Aquibium oceanicum: one gene and its partners. The protein of the gene in region 2 interacts with the protein of the main gene of each other region in a pairwise test. Links are inferred from orthologs where the notes say so. Each region holds a gene or a part of one and is shown on either strand. Other genes may lie near its edges.

Region 1 (7,018 bases), 3.0 Mb from region 2 along the record:
GTCTTCGTGCGGGCTCATGCCGGCAGTCCGCCGGGATAGACGACGGTGGCGGTGGCGATCGCGGCGATGCCTTCGCCGCGCCCGATGAAGCCGAGCTTCTCGTTGGTGGTGGCCTTCACCGAGACCCGGTCGCGGGCGATGCCGAGCATCGCCGCCATGGCATCCACCATGGCCTCGCGGCGCGGGCCGATCTTCGGGGCCTCGCAAATCAGGGTCACGTCGGCATTGGCGATGCGCCCGCCGCGGGCGCGCACGAGGCCGGCGGCGTGCTCGACGAACAGGCGCGAGGCCGCTCCCTTCCACTGCGGATCGGAGGGAGGGAAGTGGGTTCCGATGTCGCCGGCGCCGCAGGTTGCAAGCAGCGCGTCGGTCAGCGCGTGCAGGCCGACGTCGGCGTCGGAATGGCCGAGGAGCCGGCGGTCGTGCACGATTTCGACGCCGCACAAGGTGACGTGGTCGCCCGGCGCGAAGCAGTGCACGTCGTAGCCGTTTCCGGTCCGCACGTCGGGGAAGGATGCCGACGCTCCGTTCAGCCTTTCGTCCGCCATGGCGATGTCCCTCGCATAGGTGAGTTTCACGTTGCCGGCCGCGCCTTCCACGATCTTCACCGGAATGCCGGACCATTCGGCGATCGCGGCGTCGTCGGTGAAGTCGAGGAGGCCGTCGGCGCAGGCCTTCTCGTGCGCGGCGAGGATGGCGTCGAAGGCAAAGCCCTGCGGGGTCTGCGCAGTATGGAGGCCGGTGCGCGGGACGGTGGCCTCGACGAGCCCCGCGCCATCCGCGCGCTTGACGGTGTCGGAGACGGGCAGGGCGGGCAGGACGCCATCGTGGTCACCGAGCGCGGCGACGACGCGGCCGATCAGGTCCGGATCGACGAAGGGGCGTACGCCGTCGTGGATCAGGACGCTTGCCGGGCGGCGGTCGGCCAGCGCCCGCAGCGCGCGCAGCGTCGAATCCTGTCGGGTCGGACCGCCGGTGACCAGGACGATCCGGTCGTCGATCGGGCCGACGGCTTCGCGGCAGAGTGCCTCGTCGTCGGCGTGGATGGCGACGACGATGTCGCCGATCGCGGGGTGCCGTCGAAAAGCCTCGAGGGTGTGGGAGAGCACCGCGCGGCCGCCGATGCGGCGGTACTGCTTGGGACCGTTCTCCTGGCCGGCGCGCGCGCCGCGACCGGCGGCCACGATAACCACTGCGACGCTTTTGGTCTGGGAGTCCGGTCCGGTCATGGGTATACCTCGCCCGTTCGTGTCCTGGCGACGCGTCTAGCCCAGGCGGGTCCGGAATGGCCAGACATTTGTATAAGTGGAGTTTTTGCGTCGTTTTTGCGTTGCAACAACTCCGCAGGATGGCTAATAGATAAGCACATTCAGGTGCTGCGCGGTTTTTGTGCATGTTGGAGTTTGAAAAGCTGGCCGAAGCACTCGATATCGGCGGCGCGGTGATCCGCAACCGGGTCTTCCTGGCGCCGCTCTCGGGGATCACCGATCGTGCGTTCCGCAGCCGTGCATACATGCACGGCGCCGGCATGGTTGTGTCGGAGATGGTGGCGAGCGGCGAACTGGCGCGCGGACGGGTGGATTCGCAGCGGCGGATCGGCCGCTCGGGCGCGGCGCTGCACGTGGTGCAGCTCGCCGGGCGCGACGCGCGCTGGATGGCCGAGGGCGCGCGCATCGCCGTGGGCGAGGGAGCCGACATCGTCGACATCAACATGGGGTGCCCGGCCAAGAAGGTGACGGGTGGCTATTGCGGGTCGGCGCTGATGCGCGACCTCGACCTCGCCGAGAGCCTCATCGCTGCCGTCGTGGGCGCGGTCGAGGTTCCCGTGACGGTGAAGATGCGGCTCGGATGGGACGAGACGGAGCTGGTCGCGCCGGAACTGGCGTGCCGCGCCGAGCAGGCCGGCGTGCGCATGGTGACGGTGCACGGGCGCACGCGCTGCCAGTTCTACAAGGGGCAGGCGGACTGGAAGGCCATCGCGGCTGTGAAACAGGCGGTCGGCATTCCGGTGGTCGCGAACGGGGACATCCTTTCGGCGGAGGACGCGCGCCGGGCGCTGGCGCAGTCGGGCGCCGACGCCGTCATGATCGGCCGGGCGCATTGCGGGGCGCCCTGGGTGGCGGGCGAAATCGCGGCGGAGGCCGCCGGTACGGTCGCGCCGGGGGTGCCGAGCACGCCGGAGGCGCTCGCCGACTATGTCCAGGCGCACTACGAGGACATGCTGTCGCTCTATGGCGTGGAGCCAGGGGTGCGGCATGCGCGAAAACATCTTGGCTGGTATCTCGACCGCCATGCGGGCGACGTTTCGGCAGCCGACCGCCGCGCCGTGATGACGTCGACCGACCCGAAGCAGGTGACGGCGCATCTGCGCGCTGCGCTGCTTGCCGGTGGCGATGCGGGGAACGCATCGCAGTTTCTGGGCAAAGCAGCATGAGCGCCGACACGATGTCGAAACCGGCGGGCGCAGATGCGGCGCAGATGGTGCTGAACACGATCCGGCATCCGGTCGTCATGGTCGATGGCGAGGGGCGCATAACCTACGCCAATGCCGACGCGGAGGATTTCTTCCGGTCGAGCGCGTCGATCCTGGCGCGAAACGCGATCGACCACTTCGTGCCGTTCGGCAGCCCGCTGCTGACGCTGATCGAGCAGGTGCGCGAGCGCCAGTCGCCGGTGAACGAGTACCGCGTCGACATTTCCTCTCCAAGGATCGGCTCCGACAAGCTGGTGGACATCTATGTCGCGCCTGTCGCCGAGCTTGCCGGGTCGGTCGTGATCATGTTCCAGGAGCGATCCATGGCCGACAAGATCGACCGGCAGATGACGCACCGGGGTGCCGCCCGCTCCGTGACGGGCCTCGCAGCCATGCTTGCGCACGAGATCAAGAACCCGTTGTCGGGCATCCGCGGCGCGGCGCAACTGCTCGAGAGCGCGGTCTCGGACGAGGACCGCGCGCTGACGCGGCTGATCACCGACGAGACCGACCGCATCGTCGCTCTGGTCGACAGGATGGAGGTGTTTTCGGACGAGCGGCCGATCGACCGAGATCCGGTCAACATCCACGTCGTGCTCGACCACGTTAAAGCGATCGCGCGCACCGGCTTTGCAAACCGCATTCGGATCGTCGAAGACTACGATCCCTCGCTGCCGCCGGTGCTGGGAAACCGCGACCAGCTCGTGCAGGTGTTCCTCAACCTGGTGAAGAACGCGGCGGAGGCGATCTCGGGCGATCCGGCCGGCGAGATCACGCTATCCACGGCGTTCCGGCCCGGCATACGGCTTTCGGTGCCGGGGACGCAGGATCGCGTCTCGCTGCCGCTCCAGTTCTGCGTGCACGACAATGGCGGCGGCGTTCCCGAGGACATCAGGCCGATCCTGTTCGATCCCTTCATCACCACCAAGCCGAACGGCTCGGGTCTCGGCCTTGCGCTCGTCGCCAAGATCGTCGGCGAACACGGCGGGGTGATCGAATGCGATTCCTCGCCGCGCGGAACGACCTTCCGCATCCTCATGCCCGCCTGGAAGGACGATCCCGTTCGGCCCGGCTACGAGATCGATGGAGACGAGACCCGATGAACCGCGGCAGCATCCTCGTTGCGGACGACGACGCGGCGATAAGGACGGTCCTGAACCAGGCCCTGTCGCGGGTGGGTCATGACGTGCGCGTGACATCGAACGCCGCCACGCTGTGGCGCTGGGTCGCGGCGGGCGATGGCGACCTGGTCATCACCGACGTGGTGATGCCGGACGAGAACGCCTTCGACATGCTGCCGCGCATCAAGAAGGCGCGCCCGCATCTGCCGGTGATCGTCATGAGCGCGCAGAACACCTTCATGACGGCGATCCGCGCGTCGGAGAAGGGGGCCTACGAATACCTGCCCAAGCCCTTCGACCTCACCGAGCTCCTGAACATCGTCAACCGGGCTCTGTCGGAGCCGAAACGCACCTCGTCGGAGCAGCGCAGCGAGGAGCAGCCCGAATCGATGCCGCTGGTCGGACGCTCGGCCGCGATGCAGGACATCTACCGGATGCTCGCGCGCATGATGCAGACCGATCTGACGGTGATGATCACCGGCGAATCGGGCACCGGGAAGGAACTGGTGGCGCGCGCCCTGCACGAATACGGCCGGCGCCGCAACGGGCCGTTCGTGGCGATCAATATGGCCGCGATCCCGCGCGACCTGATCGAATCGGAACTCTTCGGGCACGAGAAGGGCGCCTTTACCGGCGCCCAGAACCGTTCCACCGGGCGATTCGAGCAGGCGGAGGGCGGCACGCTGTTCCTCGACGAGATCGGCGACATGCCGATGGAAGCGCAGACGCGGCTGCTGCGCGTGCTCCAGCAGGGCGAATACACCACCGTCGGCGGCCGCACGCCGATCAAGACCGACGTGCGCATCGTCGCGGCGACGAACAAGGACCTGCGCACGCTGATCAACCAGGGGCTCTTCCGTGAGGACCTGTTCTACCGGCTGAACGTGGTTCCGCTTCGCCTGCCCGCCCTTCGCGAACGCTCCGAAGACGTCCCGGACCTCGTCCGGCACTTCTTCATCCAGGTCGAGGCCGAGGGGCTGCAGGCCAAGCGCATCTCGACGGCCGGGCTCGACCTGATGAAGCGCTATTCCTGGCCGGGCAACGTGCGGGAACTTGAAAACCTCGTCCGGCGCCTGGCCGCGCTGTATCCACAGGACGAGATTTCGGCCGAGATCATCGAATCCGAACTCCAGACCTCCGACCGGCCATCCTCGCCGCCCAACGGCGTGATGATGCCGGAGGACCTGACCATCGGCCAGGCGATGGAGCATTATCTTCAGCGCTACTTCGCCTCCTTCGGCGACGAGTTGCCGCCGGCCGGGCTCTACCAGCGCATCCTCGAGGAAGTGGAATATCCGCTGGTGCTGGCCTCCATGACGGCCACACGTGGCAACCAGATCAGGGCGGCCGAACTGCTCGGCCTGAACCGCAACACGCTGCGCAAGAAGATCCGCGAACTCGGCGTCAACGTCTACCGGACGTCGCGCACCTCCTGATTCTCACAAGAAAGTCATCCCTGACGGACGTGGCGGCCATTCGTGCCGTCCGCCTTCTACTCCGTCCCAGACCGGTTGCGATCTTCGAAGAGGCTGTTTAGGCGGGCTCCGAGAACGCCGACTGAAAATGGCTGCATCGCCGTTTTGTTGCAGAAAAGCCACAATGCGTTGCACAATAGCCACGTACGATTCGGAGTGGCACCGCGCCTATGGCAGCACATACCGATATGGCCGACGGGGCCGGGGGGGACCCGCCGGAGGAGGCTGCGTCCGCCGAAGGGCGCCGGCATTCGGTGCTGCCTGGGATGATGACGGTGATCGCGGCGCTCGTCTGCGCCGCCGTCTCCTTCGTCATCCTCGTCGGGCTCGGCCCGATCGCGCCGACCAACGAGGTGATGCTGACGCTGATCGGCATCAACGTCGCGCTGATCCTCCTCCTGGTCTTCCTGATCGGCCGCGAAGTGCAGCAGATCGCGCTGGCGCGGCGGCGCGGCAAGGCGGCCTCGCGGCTGCACGTGCGCATCGTGACGCTGTTCTCGCTGATCGCGGCGGTGCCGGCCATCATCATCGCCATCGTGGCGTCGATCACGCTCGACATCGGGCTCGACCGCTGGTTCGAGGTGAAGACCAAGGCGATCGTCAGTTCGTCGCTGTCGATCGCTGAGGCCTATATCCAGGAAAACGCGCGCAACCTTCAGGGCACTACGCTGTCGATGGCGATCGACCTCGATCAGCGGCGCTCGCTTTACGGGCTCGACCGCATCGGTTTCCAGGCGCTCCTGACCCAGCAGGCGGTGGGCCGTGCGCTCGCCCACGCCGCGCTGATCGACGCTAACGGCAATTTCATCATGCAGGCCGAGACGCCCGCCGATTTCGACATGCCGGAGGCGCCGGCCGGCGCCGTGGAGGAAGCCGCGGACGGACGGCCTGTGCTGATCGAGCCGCGCACCCGCAACATCGTCGGCGCCATCATCCGCCTGCGCGAGATCGAGGACGTCTATCTCTACACGATCCGGCTGGTGGACCCCGAGGTGATCCGGGCGCGGCAGATCGTGCGGGCCAACGCGGACGACTACGGCGCGCTCGAAGACAGCCGCACGACGGTGCAGGTCGCGTTCGCCTTAATCTATCTGGGGTTGACGCTGATCATCATCCTGTCGGCGATCTGGACTGGCATCGCGGTGGCCGACAGGCTGGTGCGGCCGATTCGCCGCCTGATCGGCGCGGCGGACGAGGTCGCGACGGGAAACCTCGACGTGTCGGTTCCGGTCCGCAATTCCGACGGCGACGTGGCCTCGCTCAGCGACACGTTCAACAAGATGCTGCTGCAGCTGAAGTCGCAGCGCAACGAGATCCTCTCGACCAAGGACCAGATCGACGAGCGGCGGCGTTTTTCGGAGGCCGTGCTGGCGGGCGTCAGTGCCGGCATCGTAGGCGTCGACGCAGACGGCATGATCACCATCGTCAACCGGTCGGCCGAGACCATGCTCGGGATCCGGGCGACGAGTTCGGAAGGCGAGCGCCTGTCGTCGATCCTGCCGCACATCGGACGGGTGTTCGAGGTGTCGCGCTCCTCGGGCAGGGCGGTGCATCGCGAGCAGGTCGCCTTCAGCCGCGGCGGCGTGGAGCGCACCTTCAACGTCCAGGTGACGATCGAGGAGGGCGACAAGAAATCCGAACTGCCGTCCTACGTCGTCACCATCGACGACATCACCGACCTGGTGCAGGCGCAGCGATCCTCGGCATGGGCGGACGTGGCACGGCGCATCGCCCACGAGATCAAGAACCCGCTGACGCCGATCCAGCTTTCGGCGGAACGCATCCGCCGGCGCTATGGCAAGGTGATCACCGAGGACCGTGGGGTCTTCGACCAGTGCGTCGACACGATCATCCGCCAGGTCGGGGACATCGGACGCATGGTCGACGAATTCTCCGCCTTCGCGCGCATGCCCAAGCCCGCGATGGAACCGATGGATCTGCGCGAGGCG
Region 2 (6,713 bases):
GGTCTGGACGGTGCGGGAAATGCCCTCGCCCTTCTTCTGCGCCTGCGCCACGCGCTGATTGAAGCCGTCGATGTTGCGGACGCCCACCTTCGACATCTTGCGATAGCGGTCCTCCATCTCGCGCACTGTCCACTTCAGTGCCACGACCGCCTTCTTGGGGTCGGTGACGACGGGGGTGAGCAGATGCGGGATGCCGTCATAGACGGAGAGTTCGAGCATCTTCGGATCGATCATGATCAGCCTGCAGTCCTCCGGCTTCATGCGGTAGAGGATGGACAGGATGAAGGTGTTGATCGCCACCGACTTGCCCGAGCCGGTGGTGCCGGCGACGAGCAAGTGGGGGAACTTGGCGATGTCGGCGATCACCGCCTCGCCGTTGATGGTCTTGCCGAGCGCCAGCGCCAGCTTGGCCTTCGACTGCTCGAAATCGCGGCTGGCGAGGATCTCGCGCAGATAGACCGTCTCGCGCTTGGCGTTCGGCAGCTCGATGCCGATGGCGTTGCGGCCAGGAACGACCGCGACGCGACAGGCGATGGCGCTCATGGAGCGCGCGATGTCGTCGGCTAGGCCGATGACGCGGCTCGACTTGATGCCGGGCGCCGGCTCCAGTTCGTAGAGCGTGACCACCGGGCCGGGACGCACGTGGATGATCTCGCCCTTGACGCCGAAATCTTCCAGCACGCCTTCCAGGAGCCGCGCGTTCTGTTCCAGCGCCTCGGCCGAGAGGCTGGCGTCGCGCACGACGTTCTTGGCTTCGGCGAGGAAGTGCAGCGAGGGCATCTCGAAGCTGTCGGCCTCGATCAGGCTGGTCTGTGCCTCGCGCTGGACGCGGCTTCCCGGCTGCGGCCGGGGCGCGGGGGATTCGACGCGCGCCTGGCCCGGCACGGAGCGGAAATTCCGAACCTGGAGGTCGGTCTCCTCCTGTTGCGGTGCGGCCCGACGGCGTTCCGGTACGGGCGGCACGTCGTCGTCGAAATCCATCGGTTCGTCGGCGAAGGCGTCGTCATCCTCGTCGATGGACGGCTCGAACGCCGGCTCGGCCGTGAATTTCGGTTCGATCCGCGCGGCGCGAGGGGCGGCCGGCGCAGCGGGCGTCAGTCGGTCGTCCCGCGACACTTCGAGGTCGAGCAGCGCATCGTCCTCTGGCTCGTCTTTTTCGTAGACGGTGCGGGGCGCAGGACGCACGGCGCTAAAGGTGCGGCGGACGAAGGCGCGCAGCGAGAGCCACAAGTGAACAACCGCGCCAAGCGCGAGGATACCGCCGCTTTCTTCCGGGTCCTGCTGCGCGTCGTCGATCTCGTCCGCCTCGGACGGAAAGTCCTCCTCGGAGACCGGAACGCGTCCGATGAGACCGGTTGCGAAGAGCATGAGCCAGACGGTGGGCGCGGCCAGAACCACCGCGCAAAGAGCTGCGACCCAGCCGGTCGGATATCCGCCGGCCAGGGCGCCGGGCAGCTTCAGGACGATGTCGCCGACAACACCGCCGAGCCCGGAAGGAAGCGGCCAGGTCTGCGGGGCCGCGATGCAGCCGGTGATGCCGGCCGAAAGGGACAGCGCGCCGAACCAGGCGAGGCCGCGGCGCGGCAGCCGGTCGAGCCGGCGCGCCGCGAGCAGGAACAGGCTCCAGGAAAATGCGGGAAGCAGACCGGCAACCGCCGCGAGCCCGAAGAACTGCATGGCGAGGTCGGAGAACACCGCGCCGGGATAACCCATCGCGTTCGTCACCTCGTTGGCGGTGGCGTGGCTGAAGCTCGGGTCCGCGACGTTCCAGGTCGCGAGGCCGGCGATCGCGAAGGCACAGGAGGCGAGCAGCGCCAGACCGAGCGCGCGCAGGAACTGCCGGCGCAGGAACGTCTGGATGCCATATCCGATGCCGGACATGGCGAAGGCTGCGGGGTTGCCTTGGCGCATGCTTTCCTTCCTCTGATCGACCTCTCGCAATCCACGCGCAGGCGGGTCACGAAATCGGGGTCAGACTAGGGTGGCGAGGTTAAAGCGGCATTAACCATCCAGCGGCGCGCGGAACTCCGCGGCCGAAAAGAAAACGGAGCCCGGCGGTGCCGGGCTCCGTTTCCTGGGAGGATGTGCCCTGGGGCACCGGATGGGCGCGGCGGGCGAACCGCCGCGGTAGTTTTAGGAGTGGTAGGCCACTTCGCCGTGCGAGGTGAGATCCAGCCCCTGGCGCTCGGCCTCTTCGGTCGGACGCAGGCCGACGATCAGGTCCACGATCTTGTAGAGGATCGCCGAACCGATGCCGCACCATACGACGGTGACGAGAACGGCGAGGATCTGGATCCAAACCTGACCGCCCATGCTGACGCCTTCGGCATAGCCGATGCCACCGAGCGAGGACGAGGTAAACACGCCCGTGCCGATGGCGCCGACGATGCCGCCGATGCCGTGGATGCCGAACACGTCCAGCGAGTCGTCGTAGCCGGCTTTGATCTTCACGACGGCCACGAAATAGTAGCAGACCGCGCTGGCAATGGCGCCGAGCACGATGGCGCCGACCGGTCCGATCAGGCCGGCGGCCGGAGTGACTGCCACCAGGCCAGCGACGACACCAGAGGCAGCGCCGAGCATGGAGGCCTTGCCACGGGCGAGGCCTTCGATGACGACCCAGGCGATGATGGCGCCGGCGGTCGCGGTGAAGGTGTTGATCATCGCCAGTGCGGCGCCGCCATTGGCCTCGAGGTTGGAGCCGGCGTTGAAGCCAAACCAGCCTACCCAAAGGATCGATGCACCGACCATGGTCAGCGTCATCGAATGCGGAGCCATGTTGTCCTTGCCGTATCCGGCGCGCTTGCCGATCATGATGGAGCCGACGAGCGCGGCGATGCCGGCATTGATGTGGACGACCGTTCCGCCGGCGAAGTCGAGAGCGCCCCATCCGAACAGCAGGCCGTTGGCATCCCACACCATGTGTGCGATCGGGAAGTACACGAAGGTGACCCAGAGCACCACGAACAGGATGACCGCCGAGAACTTGATGCGCTCTGCGAAGGCGCCGATGATCAGCGCCGGCGTGATGCAGGCGAAGGTCATCTGGAAGCAGATGAACACGAATTCCGGGATCACTACGCCGTCGGAGAAGGTCGCAGCCTCGCTTTCAGCCGTCACGCCCGACAGGAACAGCTTGCCGAGCCCACCCCAATAGGCGCCGGTGCCGCCGCCGAAGGCGAAGGAATAGCCGTAGACCACCCAGATGACGATGACGACCGCGGTGATCATCGTGCACTGCATCAGCACCGAAAGCATGTTCTTGGCGCGCACCAGGCCGCCGTAGAAGAGGGCCAGGCCCGGAAGCACCATGAAGAGGACGAGGATGGTCGACAACATCATCCAGGCGGTATCGCCCTTGTCCATGGTGGTCGCGGCAGCTTCGGCCGCGGGGGCTGCGGTATCCTGGGCGAAAGCCGCGCTTGCCCCGAGAGCCGCAAGTCCGAGGCCGCCGAGCAATGCAGGCCGCCACGCAGCCCTGGAAATGTTCGAAAGGTTCATTTCTGTCTCCTTGAAATCGAATTGGCTCTCAAAGCGCGTCGACATCGGTCTCGCCGGTGCGGATGCGCACGGCCTGATCGATCCCGTAGACGAAGATCTTGCCGTCGCCGATCTGGCCGGTCTTGGCGGCTCCGCTGATCGCGTCGACGGCCTTGTCGACCATGTCGCCACCGACGGCGACCTCGATCTTGATCTTGGGCAGGAAGCTCACCGCATATTCGGCTCCGCGGTAGATTTCGGTATGCCCCTTCTGACGCCCGTAGCCTTTGACTTCGGTGACGGTCAGGCCCTGGATCCCGACGGCGGTGAGCGCCTCGCGCACCTCGTCGAGCTTGAAAGGCTTGATGATAGCCATCACGATCTTCATAAGGTTTCACCCTCTTTTCTTGCGGGTCCCCCGCGTTACGTGACACCGCCGGCACGCCTAGGCAGCCAGAGCGTGCCCAAGGTGATTCAAGCTCCGTGCCAGTTCGGGCGAGAAGGGGTTAACCTGCTGGAATCCATAGGCGATGGCGCAGCCCGGTCACGCATCTATGTCGCGCTGCACAATGGATTGGGTTAACAAATATGCAAAAAAAGCGAAATGCCTAAATATTAGGCACGCGTCCTCACCCGGATCAGCCCTTCCTGAGCCACCGATGCGACCAGCGTGCCGTTGCGCGAATAGAGCGCGCCGCGGGTGAAACCCCTCGAGCCGGAGGACGACGGGCTGTCCTGCGTGTAGAGGAGCCAGTCGTCGAGCGGATCGCGACGGTGGAACCACATGGCGTGGTCGAGGCTCGCCACCTGCAGGTCGGGATCGAAGATCGCCCGGCCATGGGCGAAGGTCGCCGTGTCGAGCAGCGTCATGTCCGAAAGGTAGGCCAGCACCGCCGACTGCACCGGCCATTGCGCCGGCACGGGCCCCGTCGTCCTGATCCAGACGCTCTGACGGGGCGGCAGCTTGTCCCGGCTGACATAGTGCTCCAGGTGGACCGGCTTGATCTCCAGCGGCCTCTCGCGTGCCCAGAAGCGTCGGATGTTTTCTGGAACCTCGGGTGTCGTCTCCAGGAGTTCGCGCTGGCTTTTCAGTTCGTCCGGGAAAGGCACGTCCGCCGGTATCTCGACCTGGTGGTCCAGCCCGTCCTCCAGGACCTGGAACGAAGCTTCCAGCGAGAAGATCGCCTTGCCGTGCTGGACCGCCACGACGCGGCGGGTGGTGAAGGAGCCGCCGTCGCGGATGCGGTCGACCTCGTAGACGATCGGTACCTGTGTGTCGCCGGGCCGCATGAAGTAGCCGTGCAGCGAATGGACGTGCCGGTCGGGGTCGACGGTGCGCTGCGCCGCGACCAGCGCCTGGCCTATGGTCTGGCCGCCGAACACCCGCTGCCAGGTCGTCTGGGGGCTGCGACCTCGAAACAGGTTGTGCTCCAGGTGCTCCAGGTCGAGAATGCGGAGGAGTTCCTGCATGGCTGAAGACATGGTGCTTTGGCCCCTCTCGCGCTGGCGCCGGCTTGCCGGGAGGCCGGTTTCGGACAGTTAGGCAGGATAAGTCAAGCGGCCGGCGGCCGCATCGCTGCGGGAGCGGAGTACGAGGATGCCGGAAGAGATGCAGGACAATGTCGATATCGTCGTGGCGGGCGCGGGGTATGTCGGTCTCGCCACCGCGGTTTCCATCGTGCAGGCGCGGCCCGACCTGAAGATCACGGTCGTGGATGCGGCGCCCGCCGGCGTCTGGGAGCGCGACGCCCGCGCCTCGGCGATCGCCGCCGCTGGCCGGCGCATGCTCGAACAGCTCGGCTGCTGGTCGCAGATGGAGCCATCCGCGCAGCCGATCATGGACATGATCGTCACCGATTCCCGCACCACCGACCCGGTGCGGCCTGTCTTCCTCACCTTCGACGGCGAGGTGAAGGAAGGAGAACCCTTCGCGCACATGGTTCCCAACCGGGCGATGAACGCGGCGCTGCGGCGCCGCGCCGGCGAACTGGGCATCGCCATCGTCGAAGGCGTGGCCGTGGACCATTTCGACGTGGACGGCGCATCGGTGACGGTCGCGCTCGCCGACGGCGGTTCCATCGAGGCGCGGCTGCTGGTCGCCGCGGACGGGGTGAAGTCGCGCCTGCGCCAGATGGCGGGCATCAAGACCGTGCACTGGGATTACGGGCAGTCGGGCATCGTCTGCACTGTCGCGCACGAGCGGCCGCACGAAGGGCGCGCGGAGGAGCATTTCCTGCCGGCCGGTCCCTTCGCCATCCTTCCGCTCAAGCCCGACGAGAAGGGCAACAATCGCTCCTCGATCGTCTGGACCGAGCGCACCGAGGTGGCCGACCGCCTGGTGGCGGAGGACGACATCGTGTTCGAGACGGAACTGGAACTTCGCTTCGGCCTCAAGCTCGGCGAGATACGTGTCGACGGTCCGCGCAAGGCGTGGCCGCTGGGGCTGACGCTCGCGCGCGAATTCGTCGCCCCCCGCTTCGCGCTCGCGGGCGATGCCGCGCACGGCATCCACCCGATCGCCGGGCAGGGGCTTAATCTCGGCCTGAAGGACGCCGCCGCTTTGGCCCAGGTCGTCGTGGAGGCCGACCGCCTTGGCGAGGATATCGGCGCCATCGATGTGCTCGATCGCTACACCCGCTGGCGCCGTTTCGACACCGTCCAGATGGGCATCACCACCGACGTGCTGAACCGCATGTTCTCCAACGACTTCGCACCGCTGCGCACGATCCGCGACGTTGGGCTCGGCATGGTCGACCGCATGCCGTGGCTGAAGGAGTTCTTCATCCGGCAGGCCGCTGGCCTCGCGGGGCCCGCCCCGAACCTGCTGCGCGGCGAGCCGATCTGATGTCGGCACACCGGTAACGGAAACTTGTCGGATCGCGACCGGCCGCCAAGGTATTGTCGTCAGACGCAATCCAACATCACGACAATGGAGATTCTGCATGGACCGCTCAGCCACCGCCACCTGGGAGGGAAACCTCAAGGAAGGGACCGGAACCTTCAGTTCGCAGAGCGGCGCGCTCAGCGGGCTCGCCTATTCATTCAAATCGCGCTTCGAGGACGAGAGCGGCAAGGCCGGCAGCAATCCGGAAGAGCTGATCGCCGCCGCCCACGCCGGCTGCTTCGCCATGCAGCTGTCGCACTTCCTGGCCGAGAACGGCACGCCGGCCGATAAGCTCGACGCCAAGGCGGTCGTGACCCTGGTGCCGGGCACCGGCATTACCGGCAGCGCG
Region 3 (7,354 bases), 480 kb from region 2 along the record:
TCCAACCTGGAACGCCAGGAGGTCTTCAATGCGATGGCGCCCGATCCGGGCATGATCGTCTACGATCGCGGCATCCGGCGGCGCCTGGCGCCGATGCTCGACGGGGACCAGCGCCGGCTCCGGCTCGCCTACAGCCTGATGTTCTCGCTGCCGGGTACGCCCGTCATCTGGTACGGCGAGGAGATCGGCATGGGCGAGAACCTCGATCTCAAGGAGCGCGAGGCGGTCCGCACGCCCTTGCAGTGGTCGTCCCGGCCGAATGGCGGCTTCTCCGTCTGCCCCGGGGAGGACCTCGTCCGCGAGATGAAGGAAGATGGCGAGTACGGCTACGCGAAGGTCAACATCGACGCCCAGAACAATGCCCCCGATTCGCTGCTCAACTTCATCCGCGGCCTGATAAGGGCGCGGCGGGCGGTGCCCGATATCGGCTGGGGGAAGTGGGAGGTCCTGGAGCTCGATTCACGGCTGCTGGGACTGCGGTGCTCCTGGCGCGGCAACGAAATCATCACGATCCACAACCTGTCGGACCAGAACGTCGAAGCCAGGATAGAGGGGAAGGACGAAGGCGAGCCGCTGGTGCCGATCCTGAGCGGAAGCGGCGGACGTGAACCGGTCACCTGTGGCGAGAAGTTCAGCCTGGGACCCTACGATTTCGTGTGGCTGCGCCCCGACGAGGACCGTCGCTGAGCCCGCGGTCGCAGCCCCAAGACCCAGCTATTTGCGCAGCACCACCCAGATAGCGTGGATGATGCCGGGAATGTAGCCCAGCAACGTCAGCAGGATGTTGAGCCAGAAGTGCAGCCCGAGCCCGACCTGGAGGAAAACCCCGAGTGGAGGGAGGATGACGGCTGCCAGTATCCTGATGACGTCCATGATGGGCTGCTCCCTCGCTTTCGACTGCCGAACAACCGCCCGCGGCGCAAACGGTTCCCGCACAACGACAGCCTTGCGCCGTTGCGCGGGGGGACACGGACCGGCGGATGCGATGATGGCGATAGCGTCGGAAGGCCGGGACGGCGCTGTCCGCCGTCCCGCGAAGGGCGAATGGTCAGCCGTACCAGGGACCCATCACCACTTCGGTCTCGGCTTCCGACTCCCGGACCTGCTCGGCGAAGGCCTGGGGATCGCTGTCGCGATAGTGATAGGGGTAGACATATTGCGGCGCGAACTCGGCAACGGCCGAGGCTGCCTGGTCGACATCCATCGTGTAGGGCAGGTTCATGGGGACGAAGGCGATGAAGATGTCCTCCAGCGCACGCATCTCGGGAATGTCTTCCGTATCGCCGGCAATGTAAACGCGCCGCCCGTCGATCGAGAGCACGTAGCCATTGTCGCGCCCCTTCGGATGGTACTGGAGGCGATCCTCGGTGGTGTTGTGGGCGGGGATCGCCGCGATTTCCATTCCCTCCACCGTGGTGCTCTCGCCGTTCCCGATCGCGGTGGCCTTCGATTTCAGGTCCTCCGGAAGCATGTCGTAGACGGCCGGGTTTGTCACGAGGCGCGTATTCTCGGTGACGATCCCGGAGAGCGTTTCCGCGTCGAAGTGGTCGCCATGCTCGTGGGTGATGAGGATGAGGTCGGGCTCCGGTTGCCCCTCATAAGCCGCCGCACCCCCGACGGGGTCATTGTAGATCGTCATGGCGGGCGTGGTCATGACGAAGGAGGCGTGGGAGATCGGATGGATTGTGATCTGGCCGCTCTCGGTGTCATAGGTGTCGCCTTCGCCGTCCTGCGCCCGCGCCGCGTAGGGCATGATCGTGGTCGCGCCGATCGTCGCTAGGCCGGTAAGTCCGAGCATGAGCGTTCCGCGTCGGGTGATGTGCATGGCGTTCTCCGTAGCTTGATATCGAGGGACGTTTGCCGGTTGACGCCGTTCCCCATCGTGAATGGTAGGGAGTGATCGACAGGCGGCGACCACATGGCGTTCAACTCTTCATGAACGTGTCGTGATCGAAGTTTTTTCTCGGTCGCCGACAACGAGAGCCGGGGAAATGTTTCCGCAGCTCGGCATGAGTTCAATCACAGCGAGAAAATTACATAAGTTAACTCCGTTTTGAGCATTTGGGATCAGGCTGATCGAAGGGGAATTTCGATGGCCAAGCTCGCCGGCATCTTCATTTCGACACGCAACCTGAAGCTGATCGGGATCGCCGTCTGGTTCGCCGCCTTTGTCGGCACCGCCTTGGTGCTGGCGGCGTTCAGCTACATGCAGGTCCGGGAAGCGATGCGGCAGGACGCCGAAGCGGGCCTCGAGCAGTTTGTCCGCCTCGACGAAAGCATCCGCGCCGCGTTCCAGGCACTCCGCGCGGATATCGCCGACGCGCCGTGTTCGGCGGGGTTCCAGCTGCACATGAGGAAGGTGGCCTATCTCCCGGACGGCCTCAACGAGTTCTTCTACGCGCCCGGGGGCATTGTCGAATGCTCAGTCAACGTGGAGCGTTTTGCCCAGCCGGTGCCGCTCGGCGAACCCGACTTCGCGACCGCGGACGGGAAGAGCTTCTGGATCGATCGCGACATCAGTTTCGCTGGACTGCCGGGCATGGTCGGCACCATCGTCCTCCATGATCGGTTTGCCGCCGTGGTTCCGCGCCAGGAGATGAAGCTTCCGTTGCCGGCCTGGATGAAGGCCGAGGCGGTGCTGGTAGCGCCGAACGGTCGCTGGTGGCATCGCAGCGGAAACGAATGGGTTCACCAGGACGAACAGCTTTCGAAACGCCGCGGATGGACGGATGGCCTGTTCGCGGTGCGCCAGAAGGTCTGCGTGACAGAGGGGTTCCACTGCATCTCGATGCGCGCGGCGGTCGCCGAACTGGCTGCGCACTACAAGCTTCCGGTGGCGGTGCTTCTCGTCCTAGCAGGCACGATCGCCAGTTGGATTACGCGGCTCGCTCTCAGGTTCATGCGCCGCTTATGGTCCTTCGAGGCGCGCTTCCTGCGCCATCTCGACGAAAACTCGATCGTTTGTGCCTACCAGCCGATCATCGAGGTGAAGACGGGCGCGGTCATCGGCTGCGAAGTGCTCGCCCGCTGGCGCGACATCGACGATGCGATCGTCTATCCGGACCGCTTCCTGCCTCTCGTGCAGAAACACGAACTCACGTCGCGGTTCACCCGACTCGTCATCGAGAAGGCATACCGCGACCTCACCGCGGCCTCGTTCGACGGGCAGCGTCTCCAGGTGAACTTCAACGTCTTCCCGCGTGATCTCGATGCCGCCGCGCTCGTGCGCACCTTCTCCATCTTCGACGACGCACGAGACCGGTTCGAACTCGTGCTCGAGATCGTCGAGTGCGACCACGTCGACCTGGCAAAGGGGCAGTCGCATATCCGCGCGCTCCGCCGGGCCGGTTTCAAGGTCTACATGGACGACTTTGGGACCGGATACTCCACGCTGAAGCATCTGGCGGAACTCGACGTGGACGGCGTTAAGCTGGACCGATCCTTCGCCATGGCGCCCACCGGCAGCATCATGTCCGAAATGCTCCGTCACGCCATAGACATGGTGCATGCCGCAGGCAGGAAGATCGTCGTGGAAGGCGTCGAGACGGCCGAACGGCTGGCGCAGCTTGAGGCGGACACGGCACGCGTGGACTTCGCACAGGGCTATTTCATCGCGCGGCCACTGGATCTGGAGCGCTTTTCGCGCTTCGTGCTCGACAGATCCTTCGAGGCCGTTCCTCAGCGAAACGCCGCCTGACGAGCCGGCCCTCCCGTATCCATTTCCCATGTTTCGCGCTATAGACCGCGCCCAGAACCCGAACTGCGCGGCACTGATGGCGAAGACAGCCCTGAAACTGGATGAAATGATCGATGGTGAGGCACTCCGGCGCGAGTTGACCGCACTGACCCTTGCAGACAGCGGCGACGGATCGACGCCCGAGATACGCGCCTCGGTTCTTCAGAAGCTGCGCGAGACACTGGCGGCAGGCCATCGCAAAGCCGAGGCGATGTTGATGGAAGACGGCGGCGGAACGGCTTGCGCCGCCCGGCTGTCGCATCTCATGGACGAGGTCATTCGCGCCCTCTACGACTTCGCCGTCACCCACGTCTACCGCTCCAAGAACCCGTCCGCCGGAGAGCGCATGACCGTCGTCGCGGTGGGCGGATACGGCCGCGGGACCCTGGCGCCGGGTTCAGACATCGACCTGCTTTTCCTGCTGCCCTACAAGCAGACACCGTGGGGCGAGCAGGTGGTCGAATACCTGCTCTACATGCTGTGGGACCTCGGGCTGAAGGTCGGCCATGCGACTCGCAACATCGACGAATGCGTGCGTCTTTCGCGCACCGACATCACGATCCGGACCGCCGTGCTCGAGGCGCGCTACCTCTGGGGCGATACGGGCCTGTTCGACGAACTCGTGAAGCGCTTCGACAAGGAGGTCGTCAGTTCCACGGGCGCCGAATACGTCCAGGCGAAGCTCGCGGAGCGCGACGAGCGGCACCGCAAGGTCGGCGCCAGCCGCTATCTCGTCGAGCCCAACGTGAAGGACGGCAAGGGCGGGCTGCGCGACCTGCACACGCTGTTCTGGATCGCGAAGTACTACTATCGCGTCCGCACCGGCGAGGAACTCGTCGAGAAGGGCGTCTTCACGCGCAAGGAATACCTTCAGTTCCGTAAAGCGGAGGATTTCCTCTGGGCGGTGCGCTGCCACCTCCACTTCCAGACGGGGAAGGCGGAGGAGCGCCTGCATTTCGACATCCAGCGCGATATCGCCGAAAGGCTCGGCTATACGAGCCATCCCGGCCTATCGGCGGTCGAGCGCTTCATGAAGCACTATTTCCTCGTCGCCAAGGAAGTGGGTGATCTGACCCGGATCTTCTGCGCCGCGCTCGAGGAAGAGCAGGCCAAGCACGTGCCGGGGTTCAACCGCCTTCTTCAAAGCTTCCAGCGCAGGCGGCGCAAGCTCGCCGGCACGTCGGACTTCATCGTCGACAACGACCGTATCAACATCGCCGACGACGGGGTTTTCGAGCGCGATCCGGTCAATCTGCTGCGCCTGTTCTGGTTCGCCGACAAGCACGGGCTCGAGTTCCATCCCGATGCGCTCAAACTTGTCACTCGTTCGTTGAAGCTGATCGACCGCGATCTCCGCCGCGACCGGGAGGCGAACCGGCTGTTCATGGACGTGATGACGTCCGGCCGGAATCCGGAGCTGAACCTAAGGCGCCTGAACGAGGCAGGGGTGCTCGGGAAACTGATCCCCGATTTCGGCAAGATCGTCGCGATGATGCAGTTCAACATGTACCACCACTACACGGTGGACGAACATCTCTTGCGCTGCATCGGCGTGCTGGCCGAGATCGAGCGGGGCGACGGCGAAAAGGCCCATCCCCTCGCCCACAAGCTGATGCCCGGCCTGAAGCCGCAGCGCGAGATACTCTATACCGCCCTGCTCCTGCACGACATCGCCAAGGGCCGGCCGGAGGATCATTCGGAAGCGGGTGCCAAGATCGCCCGCAAGCTTTGCCCGCACATGGGATTCTCGGCTGCCGAGACCGAAACCATCGCCTGGCTGGTGGAGCACCATCTCCTGATGTCGATGACGGCGCAGACGCGCGACCTCAACGACCGCAAGACCATCGACGACTTCGCCGACGTCGTGCAGTCGGTCGAGCGGCTGAAGATGCTGCTCGTACTGACGGTCTGCGACATACGCGGGGTCGGGCCGGGGGTCTGGAACGGGTGGAAAGGACAATTGCTGCGCACCCTCTACTACGAGACCGAACTCCTGCTCACCGGCGGTTTTTCGGAAGTCTCGCGCGCCAAGCGGGCCGAACAGGCGCGGGAGCAACTCGCCGAAGCGCTCTCGGGCTGGCCGGAGCGGGAGCGCGACAACATTCTCAAGCTTCACTACGACAACTATCTGCTGACGATGGATCTGGAAGATCAGGTCCGGGACGCGGAGTTCATCCGGGAGGCGGACGCCAACGGAAAGGTGTTCAGCGCTGGCGTGACGATGCGCGCGTTCGAAGCCGTGACCGAGATCACGGTGCTTACGCCCGACCATCCGCGCCTGCTTTCGGTCGTCGCTGGCGCCTGTGCCGCGGCCGGCGCCAACATCGTCGATGCGCAGATTTTCACCACCACGGACGGCCGCGCTCTGGATACCATCCTCATCGGCCGCGAGTTCGACCGCGACGAGGACGAACAGCGCCGCGGGGTGCGCGTCGGGCGGCTCATCGAGGACGTGCTTTCGGGCCGTAGCGAGCTGCCCGAGATGATCGAGAAGCGCGCCAGGCCGAAGCGCGGCCACAAGACGTTCCGCATCGAGCCGCGGGCCGAAATACGCAACACGCTCTCGAATCGCTTCTCGGTGATAGAGGTCGAGGGGCTGGACCGGCCGGGATTGCTGTCAGAGATAACCGGGGCGATCTCCGATCTTTCACTCGACATCACCTCGGCGCACATCACCACCTTCGGCGAAAAGGTGATCGACACCTTCTACGTGACGGACCTGACCGGCCAGAAGGTCGAGAACCCGACCCGGCAGGAGGCGATCCGCGACAGGCTCATTGCCACGCTCGGCGGTCCCAGCCGGGCGCAGAAGCTGAAGCTCGCCGCCGAATGATCCAACTGGTCCGGCGCTTGGCCGCGGAAGGCGGTAAAAGGTCATGAGTCTCGTCGGCAAGTTCGCCAGCGTCGGCGGCGCGACGATGGCAAGCCGCGTTCTCGGCTTCGTGCGCGAGGCGCTGATCGGGGCCGCCCTCGGCGCCGGTCCGGTCGCGGATGCCTTCTATGCCGCCTTCCGCTTTCCCAACCTCTTCCGACGGCTCTTCGCCGAAGGCGCGTTCAACACCGCCTTCATCCCGCTCTTCGCAAAGGAGCTGGAAGCGGACGGGATGAACGGCGCGCGCCGTTTTGCGGAAGAGGTGCTGTCGGTGCTGGTCGTCGCGCTGCTGGTCCTTTCCGTCATCGCCATCTTCTTCATGCCCGCCCTCGTCGGGACGATCGTCGCGCCGGCCTTCGCCGACACGCCGGAAAAGTTCGACCTCACGGTCCTGATGACCCGCATCATGTTCCCGTATCTCTTCTGCATGTCGCTGGTGGCGATGCTGTCGGGGATCCTGAACTCGATGCGCCGGTATTTCCTGGCGGCCATCGTGCCGGTGCTCCTCAACGTCATCCTGTCGGTGGTGCTGGTCGCGGCGCTCTACGCCGGGGTCGAATCGCGCACCACGGGCATCTGGCTCGCCTGGGGCGTCCTCGCGTCCGGCATCGCGCAGCTCTTGTTCCTGATCATGGGCGTAGGGCGCGAGGGCTACTCCATGGGCTTCCGCCGCCCCCGCATGACGCCCAAGGTCAACCGCCTGCTGCTCCTGATGGGACCGGCCATGCTGACCGGCGGCGTGACGC

Evidence for each region.
Region 1: the proteins of BSQ44_RS00765 (region 2) and BSQ44_RS15225 interact in binary tests that used the Escherichia coli proteins (3 or more experiments, as listed by UniProt). The link is inferred for Aquibium oceanicum from one-to-one orthologs.
Region 3: the proteins of BSQ44_RS00765 (region 2) and BSQ44_RS03200 interact in binary tests that used the Escherichia coli proteins (3 or more experiments, as listed by UniProt). The link is inferred for Aquibium oceanicum from one-to-one orthologs.

What each region holds. Positions count from the first base shown.
Region 1 is NZ_CP018171.1:3,116,722-3,123,739, reverse strand. The notes cover bases 1,504-4,503. They hold BSQ44_RS15225 (two-component system sensor histidine kinase NtrB), read left to right. Parts: upstream 1,504-2,430; coding sequence 2,431-3,576; downstream 3,577-4,503. Other genes in these bases: ntrC (nitrogen regulation protein NR(I)), read left to right, coding at 3,573-4,503; dusB (tRNA dihydrouridine synthase DusB), read left to right, coding at 1,504-2,434. Outside these bases: BSQ44_RS15240 (CinA family protein), read right to left, coding at 1-18; BSQ44_RS15235 (bifunctional 2-C-methyl-D-erythritol 4-phosphate cytidylyltransferase/2-C-methyl-D-erythritol 2,4-cyclodiphosphate synthase), read right to left, coding at 15-1,229; more of dusB, read left to right, coding at 1,394-1,503; more of ntrC, read left to right, coding at 4,504-5,030; BSQ44_RS15215 (sensor histidine kinase NtrY-like), read left to right, coding at 5,258-7,018.
Region 2 is NZ_CP018171.1:154,683-161,395, reverse strand. What follows is about bases 2,200-4,894. They hold BSQ44_RS00765 (P-II family nitrogen regulator), read right to left. Parts: upstream 3,869-4,894; coding sequence 3,530-3,868; downstream 2,200-3,529. Other genes in these bases: BSQ44_RS00760 (acyl-CoA thioesterase), read right to left, coding at 4,096-4,894; BSQ44_RS00770 (ammonium transporter), read right to left, coding at 2,200-3,501. Outside these bases: BSQ44_RS00775 (FtsK/SpoIIIE family DNA translocase), read right to left, coding at 1-1,911; more of BSQ44_RS00770, read right to left, coding at 2,134-2,199; more of BSQ44_RS00760, read right to left, coding at 4,895-4,962; BSQ44_RS00755 (ubiquinone biosynthesis hydroxylase), read left to right, coding at 5,078-6,325; BSQ44_RS00750 (OsmC family protein), read left to right, coding at 6,423-6,713. UniProt on the Escherichia coli protein: Involved in the regulation of nitrogen metabolism. Regulates the activity of its targets by protein-protein interaction in response to the nitrogen status of the cell.
Region 3 is NZ_CP018171.1:632,687-640,040, forward strand. What follows is about bases 3,434-6,769. They hold BSQ44_RS03200 ([protein-PII] uridylyltransferase), read left to right. Parts: upstream 3,434-3,773; coding sequence 3,774-6,569; downstream 6,570-6,769. Other genes in these bases: BSQ44_RS03195 (EAL domain-containing protein), read left to right, coding at 3,434-3,697; murJ (murein biosynthesis integral membrane protein MurJ), read left to right, coding at 6,613-6,769. Also shown: BSQ44_RS03180 (alpha-amylase family protein), read left to right, coding at 1-687; BSQ44_RS03185 (YqaE/Pmp3 family membrane protein), read right to left, coding at 715-873; BSQ44_RS03190 (MBL fold metallo-hydrolase), read right to left, coding at 1,049-1,825; more of BSQ44_RS03195, read left to right, coding at 2,093-3,433; more of murJ, read left to right, coding at 6,770-7,354.